4 regions of the Pseudarthrobacter sp. MOO13 genome follow, and region 1 is predicted to be linked to each of the others. Evidence: riboswitches for the same ligand, from Rfam matches in the RefSeq annotation. Region 1 holds a riboswitch; each other region holds the start of a gene.
The links. Region 1 has a riboswitch for cyclic di-AMP ahead of AC4EEO_RS19305 (glycoside hydrolase family 16 protein). Riboswitches for the same ligand answer to the same signal wherever they lie in the genome.
Positions count from the first base shown of each region.

Region 2: it holds a riboswitch for cyclic di-AMP, as region 1 does, so the genes downstream of both, AC4EEO_RS08330 (C40 family peptidase) here and AC4EEO_RS19305 (glycoside hydrolase family 16 protein) in region 1, are expected to answer to the same signal.
Region 3: it holds a riboswitch for cyclic di-AMP, as region 1 does, so the genes downstream of both, AC4EEO_RS14975 (C40 family peptidase) here and AC4EEO_RS19305 (glycoside hydrolase family 16 protein) in region 1, are expected to answer to the same signal.
Region 4: it holds a riboswitch for cyclic di-AMP, as region 1 does, so the genes downstream of both, AC4EEO_RS15630 (aggregation-promoting factor C-terminal-like domain-containing protein) here and AC4EEO_RS19305 (glycoside hydrolase family 16 protein) in region 1, are expected to answer to the same signal.

Region 1 covers NZ_CM177848.1:4,222,916-4,226,190, reverse strand. The annotation lists gene AC4EEO_RS19315 (single-stranded DNA-binding protein) at 1-428, opposite strand, end outside; gene rpsF (30S ribosomal protein S6) at 500-805, opposite strand; cyclic di-AMP (ydaO/yuaA leader) riboswitch at 1,176-1,345, shown strand; gene AC4EEO_RS19305 (glycoside hydrolase family 16 protein) at 1,431-2,456, shown strand; gene AC4EEO_RS19300 (glycosyltransferase) at 2,589-3,275, shown strand, end outside.
Region 2 covers NZ_CM177848.1:1,790,942-1,794,216, reverse strand. The annotation lists gene AC4EEO_RS08335 (coiled-coil domain-containing protein) at 1-1,308, opposite strand, end outside; cyclic di-AMP (ydaO/yuaA leader) riboswitch at 1,562-1,734, shown strand; gene AC4EEO_RS08330 (C40 family peptidase) at 1,738-2,568, shown strand; gene AC4EEO_RS08325 (protein adenylyltransferase SelO) at 2,647-3,275, opposite strand, start outside.
Region 3 covers NZ_CM177848.1:3,280,361-3,283,635, reverse strand. The annotation lists gene AC4EEO_RS14980 (M23 family metallopeptidase) at 1-717, shown strand, start outside; cyclic di-AMP (ydaO/yuaA leader) riboswitch at 846-1,027, shown strand; gene AC4EEO_RS14975 (C40 family peptidase) at 1,098-1,775, shown strand; gene AC4EEO_RS14970 (NlpC/P60 family protein) at 1,938-2,705, shown strand; gene AC4EEO_RS14965 (HNH endonuclease) at 2,974-3,275, shown strand, end outside.
Region 4 covers NZ_CM177848.1:3,437,448-3,440,722, reverse strand. The annotation lists gene AC4EEO_RS15635 (glyoxalase superfamily protein) at 1-252, shown strand, start outside; gene AC4EEO_RS15630 (aggregation-promoting factor C-terminal-like domain-containing protein) at 320-1,027, opposite strand; cyclic di-AMP (ydaO/yuaA leader) riboswitch at 1,033-1,193, opposite strand; partial or broken gene AC4EEO_RS15625 (glycosyltransferase family 39 protein) at 1,339-3,275, opposite strand, start outside.

The DNA of each region.
Region 1 (3,275 bases):
CCAGGGTTGCCGCCTCCGAAGCCACCGCCGCCGTTGCCGCCGCCCCCACCCTGTCCGCCGGAGCGCTGGGTGCGGTTGACCTTGGCGTTGGCGTAGCGCAGGCTGGGGCCGATTTCGTCGACCTCAAGCTCGATGACGGTGCGCTTTTCGCCTTCTTTTGTTTCGTAGGAACGGCTCTTCAAGCGGCCGGTGACGATCACGCGCATGCCCTTGGTCAGGGATTCGGCGACGTTCTCGGCAGCTTCACGCCAGACCGCGGCGCGGAGGAACAGGGTCTCCCCGTCCTTCCACTCGTTGGACTGTCGATCAAAGGTGCGGGGGGTGGAAGCGATGGTGAAGTTCGCTACTGCGGAACCGGACGGTGTGAACCGCAATTCCGGGTCATTGGTGAGGTTACCGATGACCGTAATGGTGGTCTCGCCTGCCATCTACTGCCTCCTTGTTCGATCCTGGGTGAAGAGTGCGTTCCTGCGGGGTAAAGAATGAATTTTGGTGCTGATTACTCAGCAACAACCTTCTGCTCTTCGGGGCGGGTGATCTTGGTGCGCATGATGGTCTCGTTAAGAGACAGCTGGCGGTCAAGTTCCTTGGCGGTTTCCGGCTTGGCGGTGAAATTCACCACGGCGTAGATACCTTCGGACTTCTTCTTGATCTCGTAAGCCAGACGGCGACGGCCCCAGATGTCAACCTTTTCGATGGTTCCACCATCGTTGGTGATGACGTTCAGGAACTTCTGAAGCGACGGCTCAACGGTACGCTCTTCGACCTCGGGGTCGATGATTACCATCAATTCGTAAGGACGCATATGTGAACCCACCTCCTTTGGGCTAAGCGGTTACGGCATTTCCGTAACAGGAGGTTCATTTGCGATTCTGCACAGTGCCTTGCCACCAATACGGAGGCAGGACGCAGCACAGACTTCAATATCCTAGTGCATCTGGACCTGATAGGCGATTCGCGCTTGACTCAAGGCTAGCCGCGTGATGTGGCAGGAGCAGCCTGACCGGACACCTATGTGGAAAACGCAGGAGTGTGCCGTTCGCCAATAGACGTCTATGCGGGTGCACCGCGGGACGCCACGCCCACCGCGCCGCTTCCGTTACCCAATTGTGATTCCGCAGGGATTTTCGTGTACGGTCTTCGGGTGGGCCGCCCCAGCCGGCCCCAATCCCGGAAGACGCCCAACTCTGCCGCTTCCGCGATCCCTCAGGTTCCAAGGCAGAGGCGGGGGACCCAAGTGTCACGGGTATGGCTCCCGCCTGCCCTCGGGGTGAAGCCGCGATCCGCGGCCGAATGGCAGCATTCGAACCCGACAGCTAACCCCGCCGGCGTTGAGAGGTAAATTCCCCATGCCCGCATCCCGCAAATTGAGCGCCAAACGCGCCCGCCGTCATCAGAATGAGACCCCATCGGCCGGGCTCCGTCAGTTCTTGACATCCAGAGATTCCCGCCGCCTGCCCTTGGCCGCCGGCCTGGCAGCAGCCGTCCTCGGCGCAGCCTCCCTTGGCCTCGGCGTCGCCAACGGCAATGAAGCTGCCGACGTATCCCGGGTGGCCAGCGCCGCCGGGGCCGGCAGCGAGGTACAGGTCCAGCCCACCCCGTCGGCCGCAGTCCAGTCCGCTCCGGCGCCCGCCCCGGCACCGGCAGCCGCACCCGCGCCCGCACCCGCACCAGAGCAGGCTCCGGCCCAGGCGCCGGCTCCCGCGGCACCCGCCCCGGCTCCGGCCGCTGCGGCTCCTGCACCGCAGTCCCCCATCGCCGTGGCACCAGCCTCGGCACCGCTGGCCAACAGCGGGACGCCCATGCCCGCAGGGGTCCCCGGAAACTGGACCATGACCTTCGCTGACGAGTTCAACGGTTCAGGCCTGGACGGCGGTAAGTGGTCCAACTGCTGGTTCTCCCCCAACTGCGGAACCATGAACAAGGTGGCCACCAACCCAGCCAACGTCTCCGTGGCCAACGGCAACCTGGCCCTTAGCCTTGCCTCCTCGTCTTCCGGGTCCTTGGTCTCCACGAACCCGAAGGGTGGAGCGGGCACCGGGTACCAGTTCACCACCGGGTACGTCGAGGCCCGCATCAGGTTCCCCGGCAACGCCAACGGCCTCTATAACTGGCCCGCGTTCTGGACCACCGGGCAGTCCTGGCCCGCCACCGGCGAGAACGACATCGCGGAGGTCCTCCAGGGCAAGATGACCGTGAATTACCACTCCGGCTCCGGGTCACACAACCAGGGTGGCGTTGGCGGCAACTGGGCCAACGAATACCACACCTTCGGCTTGCACCGGATGGCCAACTCGTCGGACGTCTACTTCGACGGCGTGAAGGTCAAGTCCTACCCCACGGACGACGGAAACGCCCCGCAGTACATCGTGCTGAACGTCGGCGCTTCATCGACGAACCCGGTGTACGGCCCGCAGTCCCAACTCCTGGTGGACTACGTCCGCGCCTGGCAGTAGCCGGCCACGCGCCCCCCTTGGAAAGGGCGACGGCGGGACTTCCCGCCGTCGCCCTTTTTGGCTTCCTGCGGTTCCCCACAAAGTTGCCCAGAGCAACCCTGCCACCCGAGTGTGATCCAGTACACTCTTGCAATGAAGCTCCTGTACGTGACGGAAAGCGTGCCAAACCGGGACCCGCAACTCGGTGATGGAAGCTCCATGATCCCGTACGAAGTGATCCTTCACCTTCCCGCGGATGTTGCCGTCACGCTGCTGACGTTTTCCGGCCCTGTCCCGGTTCCGGCGGAGGTCCGGGCCCGCTGCGAAACCGTCCACGAAATAGCCCCGCGGGACGACCCCGCCGCATTTGTCCGCTCCTTCGGCGGCCTCGCCGGCCTGGGAAAGCACCGGCGCTCCACGCCGTCAGCGCGGGCAGCGGCAGCCACCCTGTCCGGCAGCAGTGAGGCCACCCTCATCCATGGCCCGCACGCCCTCTTCCTTTCGCATCATGTGGCCGGTCCCGTGGTGCTGCAAACGGTGGACCCTTGGTCCATCCGGGCCGCCATGGACACGGATATTGCCCGCTCCCTCCGGCCGGCCTACCGGCTGCGCGAGCACCTCGCCGAACGGGCGGAACGGTCGCTGCCCGCCAGGGCGCGGCTGCTGACCGTCGGGGCACAGGACGCTGCAGCCTGGTCCGCGAAGCTCGGCCGGTCCGTGAAAAGCATCCCCAACGGAACCAGCGTGGCCGCGGGGCCGCGTCCGGACCGGAAGGCGCCGGTGGTCTGCTTCGCGGGCAGCCTCAACTACGCCCCCAACGTGGACAGCGCAACGGTCCTG
Region 2 (3,275 bases), 2.0 Mb from region 1:
CCAGTTCAGGGCGACGGAATGGCTCCAGGCGCCGCACGGGGACCCGTAGCGGTCGCGGATGTAGCCGAGCCCCCAGTCAATCTGCGTCCGGTAACTCGTCAGCCAGTCGCTTCCGGCGCTGGCGTACTTTCCCGGCGGCAGGGCCTGGGCTATGCCATAGGCCCCGGATGAGGCATTCGTGGCCGTGGTCAGCCAGCCGGATTCCTTGGTCCACAGCTGGGACAGGCACTGGAACTGGTCGGCGCCCCAGCCGAGGGCACCCAGGCGTCCTGAGGCATAGGCCTTGGCGCCGGCAGGATCATTGACGGCACCGCCCGGGACGGAGGGAACGACGACGGGCGGCGGGCCGGGCACGGCCGGCTGCGGCGGACTGCCGGGAACCGGGCCGGCCGGCGGGGCCGGTACCGCCGCGTTGCCGGCCGGAGCTGCAGCCGCGGGTTTGGGCTGCCTGGCTGCGGCCGCGGCAGCCTGCGCCGCGGCTTCGGCCTGCCGGCGGGCCTGCTGCGCCGCAGCGGCGCGCTTGGCCTCCTGGGCCGCTTCATAGGCAGCCAGCGCCGCCTGGCCCTGGCGATACTCCCCCTCAAGTGCCGCCGTCGTTCCCTTCAGCGAGGCAAGCTGGGCGGTCAGTTCGGTGCTGTGCTGCTGTTCGTCATTTACCTGCCGGGCAAGCGCATCCTGGGCGGAGCGGGCTGCATCCAGTTTGGCTTTTGCTTCCCCGGACAGTCGTTCCCGCTCAGTGCGGGCCACTTTTTCCTGCTCTGCCAGTGATGCGGCAACTTTTCCGGCAGCCGCAGCTTTCTCCACCAGAGCAGCAGTCTTGTCGCCCACCAGCTGGACGAGGTTGAGCCCTTGGACGCTGTTGTTCCGCAGGGCATCAAGGGCCACGAAGAATCCGGTATTGGTCCCGCCCGTCTTGTACGCCTGGACGGCAAGCGCTCCGATTTCCTTGCGATGCCGGGCCAGTTCGTCGTTGGCGCGGGCAGCCCGGGCGGACAATGAATCCAGCCTTACCGATGCCGCTTGCAGCCCGGCGTCGGCTGCGGCGTAGTCGGCCGATGCCCGGACCGCCGTGTTACCGGCGGCTTCAGCCTGGGTCTGGAGGCCGTCCAGGAACCCATTGATGGTGGTGATCTCTGCCGCTTTCGCTGCCTCGGAAGACTGCGCCTGCTGCACGTCAGCCCAGGACGGATACCCACCGGGAGGTGCAGGCTCGTCTGCAGTGGCCGGCAGGACCGTGGCCGCTGCCACTGCGATGGCGAGCAGTCCCCCCACCAGCGGGGACGTGGGCATGGTCACGAACAGGGGCATAGTCCCGAAGCATACCGGCGGCACGCCGGAGCGGAAAGGCGGCCGTGCCTGCTTTGTTACCCGTTTGGTCCGGTGCCGGACCGGCGGGAGCCCGGCGTGGGTGGATCGGACCCATCCAATCGTTGGTTGAATACGAGAGAAGAACCTCGCATGTTATCTAAACGTGACAATGGGAGGGTCGGCGGGTTATGGTCTTCTGGTGTCCCTCCCCAAACGGGACACTCCCATCAGTTTGCCGAGCCCTGCCGCTGATACCGGGATTCAACCGCATTCATGCTGGCAGGGACGGGGGAACCAAGTTTCCACGACCTTTCAGGTCTTGGGGTTAAGTCGGACAGCTCCTCCGCCCACCGCGGAGATATGTTCGGCCGGGTATCTCCAACCCGAACCCGACAGCTCACCCCGCAGGCATGGGAGAGGCGATCAATCGTGTCAAAGAATCTCAGCACTGCCCGCCACCGCGCGACCCCGGCCCGCTCCATTGCGCTCGAGGGACTCGCCGTGACGGCCAAATCACAGGCCCGTTCGTTTGGCCGTCCGGCCCTCGCTGTTGCCGCCGCGTCCGGCATCGCGTTCGGCGTCGGCGCCCCGGCCCATGCGGGCGTGACGGGCGCGGACACCACTGAGCAGGCCAGCGTCCAGGCCGCCGCAGCTCCTGCAACTGCTCCGGCAGCCGCGGCAGCAACCGTCCACACCGTCGTTTCCGGGGACACCCTCGGCGCGATTTCGGCCGCGTACGGAGTCAGCCTCAATGACCTCCTGGCTGCCAACGGCCTGGGATTGTCGTCCATCATCTACCCCGGTGACCAGATCCAGATCCCCGGCGCCGGCTACGTGGCAGCACCTGCGCCGGCAGCGGCCCCCGTCCAGGCGGCAGCCGCCACCGCACCGGCGAACACCGGCATGAACATGTCCTACGCATCAGCAACGCCGGTGGCGTCCACCACCGGGAGCGGGACCGGTGCTGCCATCCTGGCCTCCGCCTACGGCCAGGTCGGCGTGAGCCAGGACTGCACCGCCATGGTTGAAAAAGCCCTGCGCTCCGTCGGCAAGAGCGTCGGCGACCTGGCTCCCACGCAGTTCTTCCAGTACGGCAGCGTGGTCGGGAGCCCGGCACCCGGCGACCTCATCATCACCTCGGGCCACGTGGGCGTTTACGCCGGCAACGGCCAGGTTGTGAGTGGCGGCGTCAACGGCTACACCACGCAGGTGCACTCCATCAGCTGGCTCAGCGGCTACTCAGTGGTCCGCGTCGCCTAGTCTTCGCGCAGTAAAGCCTGCTCCCAACAGGAGGGTGGCAGCCGGGTCTCCGGTTGCCACCCTCCTGTTGTCGTCGGATCAGGTCCCGCAAAAGGTCGTATACGTCCCGAAGTCCGCCGGGGCACCGTCCATGTAGCGTTCCAGCCCGGCCCGCTCGGTGAAAGGATCGGTCACGGCCTGAAGCAGGCGGTGCAGCGGGGCAGTGTCTCCCTCCGTGCCGGCGGCGAGGGCTTCCTCCACCAGATGGTTCCGTGGAATGTACGCCGGGTTGACGCTGTCCATCAGCCCTGCGTCGGGTTGCAGCGCCAACCACCGCTCCGACCAGGCGTCGAAGCCGGCCAAATCCATCACCATCCCGCGCACCGGGCGCAGGTCGCCGCGGGCCGCCCTGCCTAGGTTACGGAAGAACAGGGTGTAATCCACCGGGCCGTCCTTGAGGATGGCCACCACATCGTCAATAAGGCTGGACGCGGCGTCGTCGCTGGCGTTTCCAGCGGCAAGACCCAGTTTGGTTTTCATGCCGCCCGTCCACGCCGTGCTGTACTGTCCACGGAATCCACCGAGCACCTCCACCGCTGCAGCAACAGCTTTGTCCTCGTCTTCGTCAACGAGCGGCAGCATTGCCTCGGCAAGGCGGGCAAGGTTCCATTCGGCAAGGACTGGCTGGTTGGCGTAGGCGTAACGGCCACTGACATCGATGGAACTGA
Region 3 (3,275 bases), 940 kb from region 1:
CGCCGCCGCCGGGGTCCGTTCCGGCAAATCACCGACTTTGCCGCGGCCAGCGGCATCGGCCAAAAGGCCGGCATCGCCCTCGCCGCCACCGGCCTGGTGCTCACGGTGACCATGCCCGCCACCAGCCCCGTTATGGCGACGGATGCGGCCGGAATCGCGCCCCAGGCCGCCTCCGCAGTCAGCCCCCAGCCCCAGATTTCCGCGGATGTAGGCGCCCAGATCGACTTCAGCCGCTCAGCCGTCGTAACGCAGGCGGACCCCGACGGGAAGCTGAAGCAACTGCTGAGCGCCCAGTCGGCCGGATCAGTAACGCGTGCGGCTTCCGCCGGGACCCTGGCCGCGCCGCTGGCATCCCTCGTGACCGCGTCGCCCTTCGGCTACCGGGTCAGCCCAATCACCGGCGGCACCGGAGATTTCCACCGCGGACAGGACTTTGTGGCACAGTGCGGGACGTCCGTCCTGGCAGCCGCAACAGGAACCGTGACCTTCGCCGGCTGGCACCAGTTCGGCGGTGGAAACCGGGTGGTGATCGACCATGGCAACGGCCTGGAGACCACGTACAACCACCTCTCGTCCTTCAACGTCAAGGTGGGCCAAACGGTCTCCCGCGGCGAAGTCGTGGCGTTGAGCGGGACCACCGGGGCGTCCACCGGCTGCCACCTGCACTTCGAAGTTCAGGTCAACGGCGAAGTGGTCGATCCGATGGGCTGGCTGTAACCGTTTGATTGCGCACTCCCAGATCGCCGTGACCCGCCGTGACCTGAATGTGACATTGAAGCAAAACTGCTGTACCGTCTAACTCGCGTCAACTTTTCCGAAGTTGACGCTCTTGAGTGGATTGCCTAACTCTGCCACCGCTCAAGGTCCGTTCGCATTTCATCGTCTGGCAGGGGCGGGGGAACCAATTTTGGCCTTCTGCGTTCTGGAAGGCCTTGGGGTTAAGTCATGAGCTTCCCAGGAAGCGAAGTGGCCGGGTGACTCCCATCCGAATCCGACAGCTCACCTCGCAGGCATTGGGAGAGGCTACCTTCGTGTCTTCACGCCATAATTCTGCGCGCCACCGTGCGCAAACGGTTCGCGCCAACCCCTTGGACGCCATGTCCAAGGCCGTAAGCGCCAATGTCGGGACCGTGGGCCGCCAGGCTGCCGTTGTGGCAGCGGCTTCAGGCCTCATCCTGAGCATGGGCCTGCCGGCCAACGCCGCGGACACCACTGCCGGCATCTCGGCCTCCACGGAGTCCGGTTCCGCGCAGACCGCCCTTGCTGTCACCGCGGCCCCCACGGCCACCGTTTCCTTCGAGCGTCCGGCGGTCAAGACCACCGCCGCCCCGAAGGTGGAAACCGTGCGCACCCAGTCCACCGCGTCCGCGGACCGCACCGCCACCACTGCCGGCCAGGAGGCGTCCAAGGCCGGACAGGCAGTGGAAGCCGTTTCGTCCGCAGCCACCTCGGGTATCGCCGCGATCGCCTACACCGGCATCGGCCACCCCTACGTCTGGGGCGGCACCACCCCCAACGGCTGGGACTGCTCTGGCTTCGTTCAGTGGGTCTACGCGCAGGCTGGAATCAGCATTCCCCGCACGAACGCGTGGAGCATCATGACCCCCACCTCCACCCCCCAGCCGGGCGACCTCGTGGTCCAGAACGGCGGCGCACACGTCGGCATCTACGTCGGCAACGGCATGATGATCAGCGCGCTCAACCCGTCGCAGGGAACCATGCTCCACTCTCCCGCAGCCACCGGTACTTCCACGTACTACCACCTGAACAAGTAGTTCTTGGGCTCCACGCTCCAAGGGCTATTTCTTTGCCCAAAGCTTTTTCGCTAGAAACCAACATCCCCGTTCGGGACGCGCCGGCGTACCCCCAAGATGCCGGCGCATCCAACCCCCTCGGACAGGCCACCGCGGTCCAGAGGAAAACGAAAGAGAGAACTGATGACGACTCGTGCTACCGCACGGCACCGCGCCGAGGTCACCAAAACCAACTCGATCGCGATCATTGCCAAGGCTGTCAGCGACAACGCCGGCGGCATGGGCCGCCAGGCTGCAGTAATCGCTGCAGCTTCCGGCCTGGTCCTGACCAGCGGCATCGCAGCCAACGCAGCCGACACCAACGTCAAGCGCGACTCGGCTCCGGCATCCGCCATGGAAGTTGAATCCGCCGTCGACGCTCCGATCTCAGCGGCTTCCACCATTGCCATCAGCTTCGAAAAGCCGGCAGTTACCACCACTCCGGCACCGGCTCCCGAGCCCGAGGTTGCGGTGCAGGAAGCCGCTCCCGCTCCCGTTGCCCAGGCCGTTGCCGCTCCCAAGGTGACTGCCAAGGTTGCAACTGCCGATGCCACGGCTGCCCCCGCCGCCCAGGTTTCCGCCAGCGGAAAGGGTGCTGCCATCCTGTCCGCTGCCTACGCCCAGCTTGGCGTACACCAGGACTGCACCATGCTGGTGACCAACGCACTGGCTGCCGTCGGCATCCACTTCCACGACTGGCCCGCCGGTTACCTGTCATTGGGTGACAGGGTGTCCGCATCCCAGGCCCAGCCCGGCGACCTCATCTACTACGCCGACGGTGGCGGAGGAATGGCCCACATCGCCGTCTACGCCGGAAACGGGATGGCCGTCCACGGCGGCTTCAACGGCAACGACACCGTTGTGTTCAGCGCCAACGTTGGCTCCGGACCGGTCTTCATCCACGTTCGGTAACCACTGCCGCCCGCCGCACGCGGCGCCGCATAAGATGTGCCCGGAAGGACCCCTGCCCTTGAGGCGGGGGTCTTTTCCCGTTTAACTCCCGCCATTCTGCGTGCATCCCGGCTCCCGCCACCGGGGTGGGGATCCGGCCTCCGCGTATACCGATTACCTGATATTGCAATTCTCTGTTTACTCTTGTGATGTCGATCCATAGCCCGGACATGCCGAGGGCAGCCGGCCCTCGTGCCCCTGACGGGTGCGGCCGTGAAGAGGTACGTGCATGCGCACTCTCGTTCTGAATGCTGGATATGAACCGCTGGCGGTTATCACCTTCCGCCGGGCGCTGGTGCTTGTGCTCACAGGCAAGGCGAGCGTGGTGGCCGAGGGGGATGATCCCGTGGTGGGCCCCACTGACGTCCTGGGCCGCCCGTCCGTGATCCTCCTCAACCGCTACATCCGCCCGCGGTACAACCACTCAACGGCCGTCAGCCGCCGTGGTGTGCTTCGACGTGACGGGCACAAGTGTGCATATTGCGGAAAGGCAGCGCACACAATCGACCATGTCCACCCAAAATCGCGGGG
Region 4 (3,275 bases), 790 kb from region 1:
GCCTGCTCCATCTGCATCGGCGAAGGGCTCACCGACGCTCCGCCCGGCACAGGATCCAACCTCCAGCTGGTGGTCAGCGACATCGAGGCTGCCCACCGCCAGCTCAAGGGCAACGGCGTGGACGTCAGCGACGTGGATGTGCAGCAGTGGGGCCACTTCCTGTACTTCGCCGATCCGGACGGCAACAAGTGGTCTGTCCAGTACATCCCCTGGCGGAACGCCGGGCCGGGCGACGTCCAGGGCGCCGGTTAACGCAAACCGCGGGCCGCATCGACATGATGCGGCCCGCGGTTTGCGTTGCGCCCGGTGCTGGTGGTGCCTAGTACCAGTTGTGTGCCAGGTGGAAGTTCAACGCGCCGCAGGGCGAGGCGTAGCTCTTCTTGATGTAGTCCAGGCCCCAGTTGATCTGCGTGCGGTAGTTGGTTAGGTAGTCGGCGCCTGCGCTGGCCATCTTCTCCGCCGGCAGCGACTGGACGATGCCGTACGCGCCGCTGCTGGCGTTGGTGGCGGTGGTGGTCCAATCGGATTCCTTGGTCCACAGCGTCTGCAGGCACTGCATCTGGTCCGGTCCCCAGCCAAAGGAGGACAGCTGGCTGGCGGCGTAGGCCTGGGCGCCCGCGGGATCGTTGACCGCGACGGCGGGAGCAGGCTCAGGCGCGGGGGCCGGCGCAGGTGCGGGTGCTTCAGCCGGCGGGGCGGCGGGAGCGGGCGCGGGGGCCGGCTCCGCGGCCTGCGGTGCCACGCTGATGGCGGAAGGAGCAGGATTCGCGGCCGGGTTGGACCGGATTTCGCTCTTCTCGATGCTCATCTGGGCATCCGCCGCCGACGTGGAAGCGCTTGACCCGGTGGACGACGCCTGGGTCATGCTGTTGGTCGCCTGGCCTGCCGCGCCAACGCCAACCAGCACCGCGCATGATGCAGCGAGGACCGCAACACGCCGGCCCACGGTGGTCTTTTTGGCGGGCTGGGGTTTGGCCCGATGTTTTGCCTTGGTTTGCAGGCATGGTTTTGCCATGGATTTAGACATGATTGATCGCCTCTCACACCTGCGGAGTTAGCTGTCGGGTTCGGATGAGGGCATCCGGCCGCACGGAAAAAACACGTGCTGGCTTAACCCCAAGGGCAATCATTGCCCGGGACGGTGGGTCCCCCGCCTCTGCCGTTGCTCAAGCGGAATCCGGGAAGCGGCAGAGCTTGGCGTCAACCCGGGATATGCGGCCCGAACGGGGACCGCACCCAATCGACGGTACAGGAAGATTGCGCATTAGTCACATTTGGGTAACGGAAGTCACGAATCATGGCGCGTCGATTTGCTGCAGGCGGATCCCCGGCGCCGGGTTATCCCGCCAGGATATAGACCGTGGTCCCGCCAATGTTTTGCGCCGGGAACGTGGACTCCACCCACTGTGCAATCCGGGTGGAGGCGTCAGAGCCGCTGCTGGACATCATGGTCCCGCCGGCAATGAAGTAGTGGATCCGGCCTTGGGAGACCAGCGCTTGGAACTGTTCCAGCGTGGGGGAGGGGTCGGTGCCGTTGAAGCCGCCCACGGCCATCACCGGCAGTTCCGTGGCCAGTTGGTAACCTGCGGCATTGTTCGAACCGACTACTGCCGCTGCCCAGGTGTAGTTTGAGGCACCGTCCTTCAACGCGGCCACGAGCCCGGCCGACGGCGTGGGCGCACCCAGAAGGCCGGCCATCCCGCCGGCGCGGCCACCGGTGGCACCCTGACCGCCCTGCGCTGCCCCGCCCTGGCCGGCCCCCTGGCCTTGTCCGCCCTGGCCGGCACCCTGGCCTTGTCCGGCCTGGCCGTTGAACTGCCGGGACGTGCCGCCCGCGCCAAACCCGCCGGTCCGGTTTCCGCCGAACCCGCCCGGGCCGCCGAACGACGGCGCCGGTCCGGCGCTGACAATGGCCCCGCTGTGCGCCGTCGCCGCCGTCGACATGGAGAAGGCCAGCGGGCCGGCGAGCGATGCCGCAATGGCGAGCGCCGTCGTCGTCCGTTGCACGGAGCGCAGGCGGATGAACCTGTTCAACCCTGTTCCTGCTGCGGCCGCAAGGCCTGCCGCCAGCACCACCCAGCGCAGCCACGGGCCGTAGGCGGATGTGGTTCCCAGCAGGGTGAATGCCATCAGGGGCTGCCGCGGCCACTGCGGCGGCCAGGAAGACCGCCGCGGCGGCCTGCCGCCGGTGCTGCCAGAGAAGTACCGGGCCCAGGCCGGCCAGGGCTGCGATCCCCGGTGCCAATGCCACCGCGTAGTAGGGGTGGATGATGCCCGCCATGAAACTGAAGACCAGGCCGGTCACCAGGACCCAGGAACCCCAGATGAGCACCGACGCCCGGACGGCGTCAGTCCGCGGCGCCCGGCGTCCCACCCACAGCAGGCCGGCAGCAAGGATCAGTGCGGAGGGCAGCAGCCACGCGATCTGGCCGCCAAATTCGCTGTTGAACATCCGCAGCAGCCCCGGAACGCCCCAGCCGTTGGCGCCGCCCACGCTCCCTGTCTCGTCGCCTGTCAGCCGGCCCAGGCCGTTGTAGCCGAGGGTCAGTTCCAGGATGGAATTGTCCTGCGAACCACCAATGAACGGACGGTCCGCAGCCGGGATGAGCTCCACGACGGCCAGCCACCAGCCGGCCGCGGCAAGCATCGCGGCACCGGTGGCGAGCAGGTGCAGCAGCCGCCGACCCAGCCTGGCGGGTGCCGCGACCAGGTAGGCGAGGGCAAACCCGGGAACCACCAGCAGGACCTGCAGCTGCTTGGCAAGGAACCCGAAGCCCAGGAAAACCCCTGCCAGCAGGAGCCAGCGCAGCCTGTCCTCCTGCACGGAGCGGAGCACCGCATAGGCCGCGGCGGTCATGAGCAGCACCAGCAGGGCGTCCGGGTTGTTGAACCGGAACATCAGCGTGGCCACGGGCGTCAGTGCCAGCGCAACGGCGGCCAGCAGCCCTGCCCGGTGGGCGAGGCGCGGGTCACCGGTGGCCGGTGCCGCGGCCCGCCGGACAGCCAGGTACAGCAGCCAGGCGGTGCCGACGCCCATCAGGGCTTCAGGAACCAGGATGCTCCAGGAGCTCAGGCCGAAAATCCGGACCGACAACCCCATGATCCACAGGGACGCCGGTGGCTTGTCCACCGTGATGGAGTTGGCGGCGTCCGAGGAACCGAAGAACCAGGCCGCCCAGTCCTGCGATCCGGCCTGGGCGGCGGCGGAGTAGAAAGCGTTGGCCCAGCCCGATGCCCCGAGGTTCCACAGGTACAGCACGGCGGTAGCTGCCAGC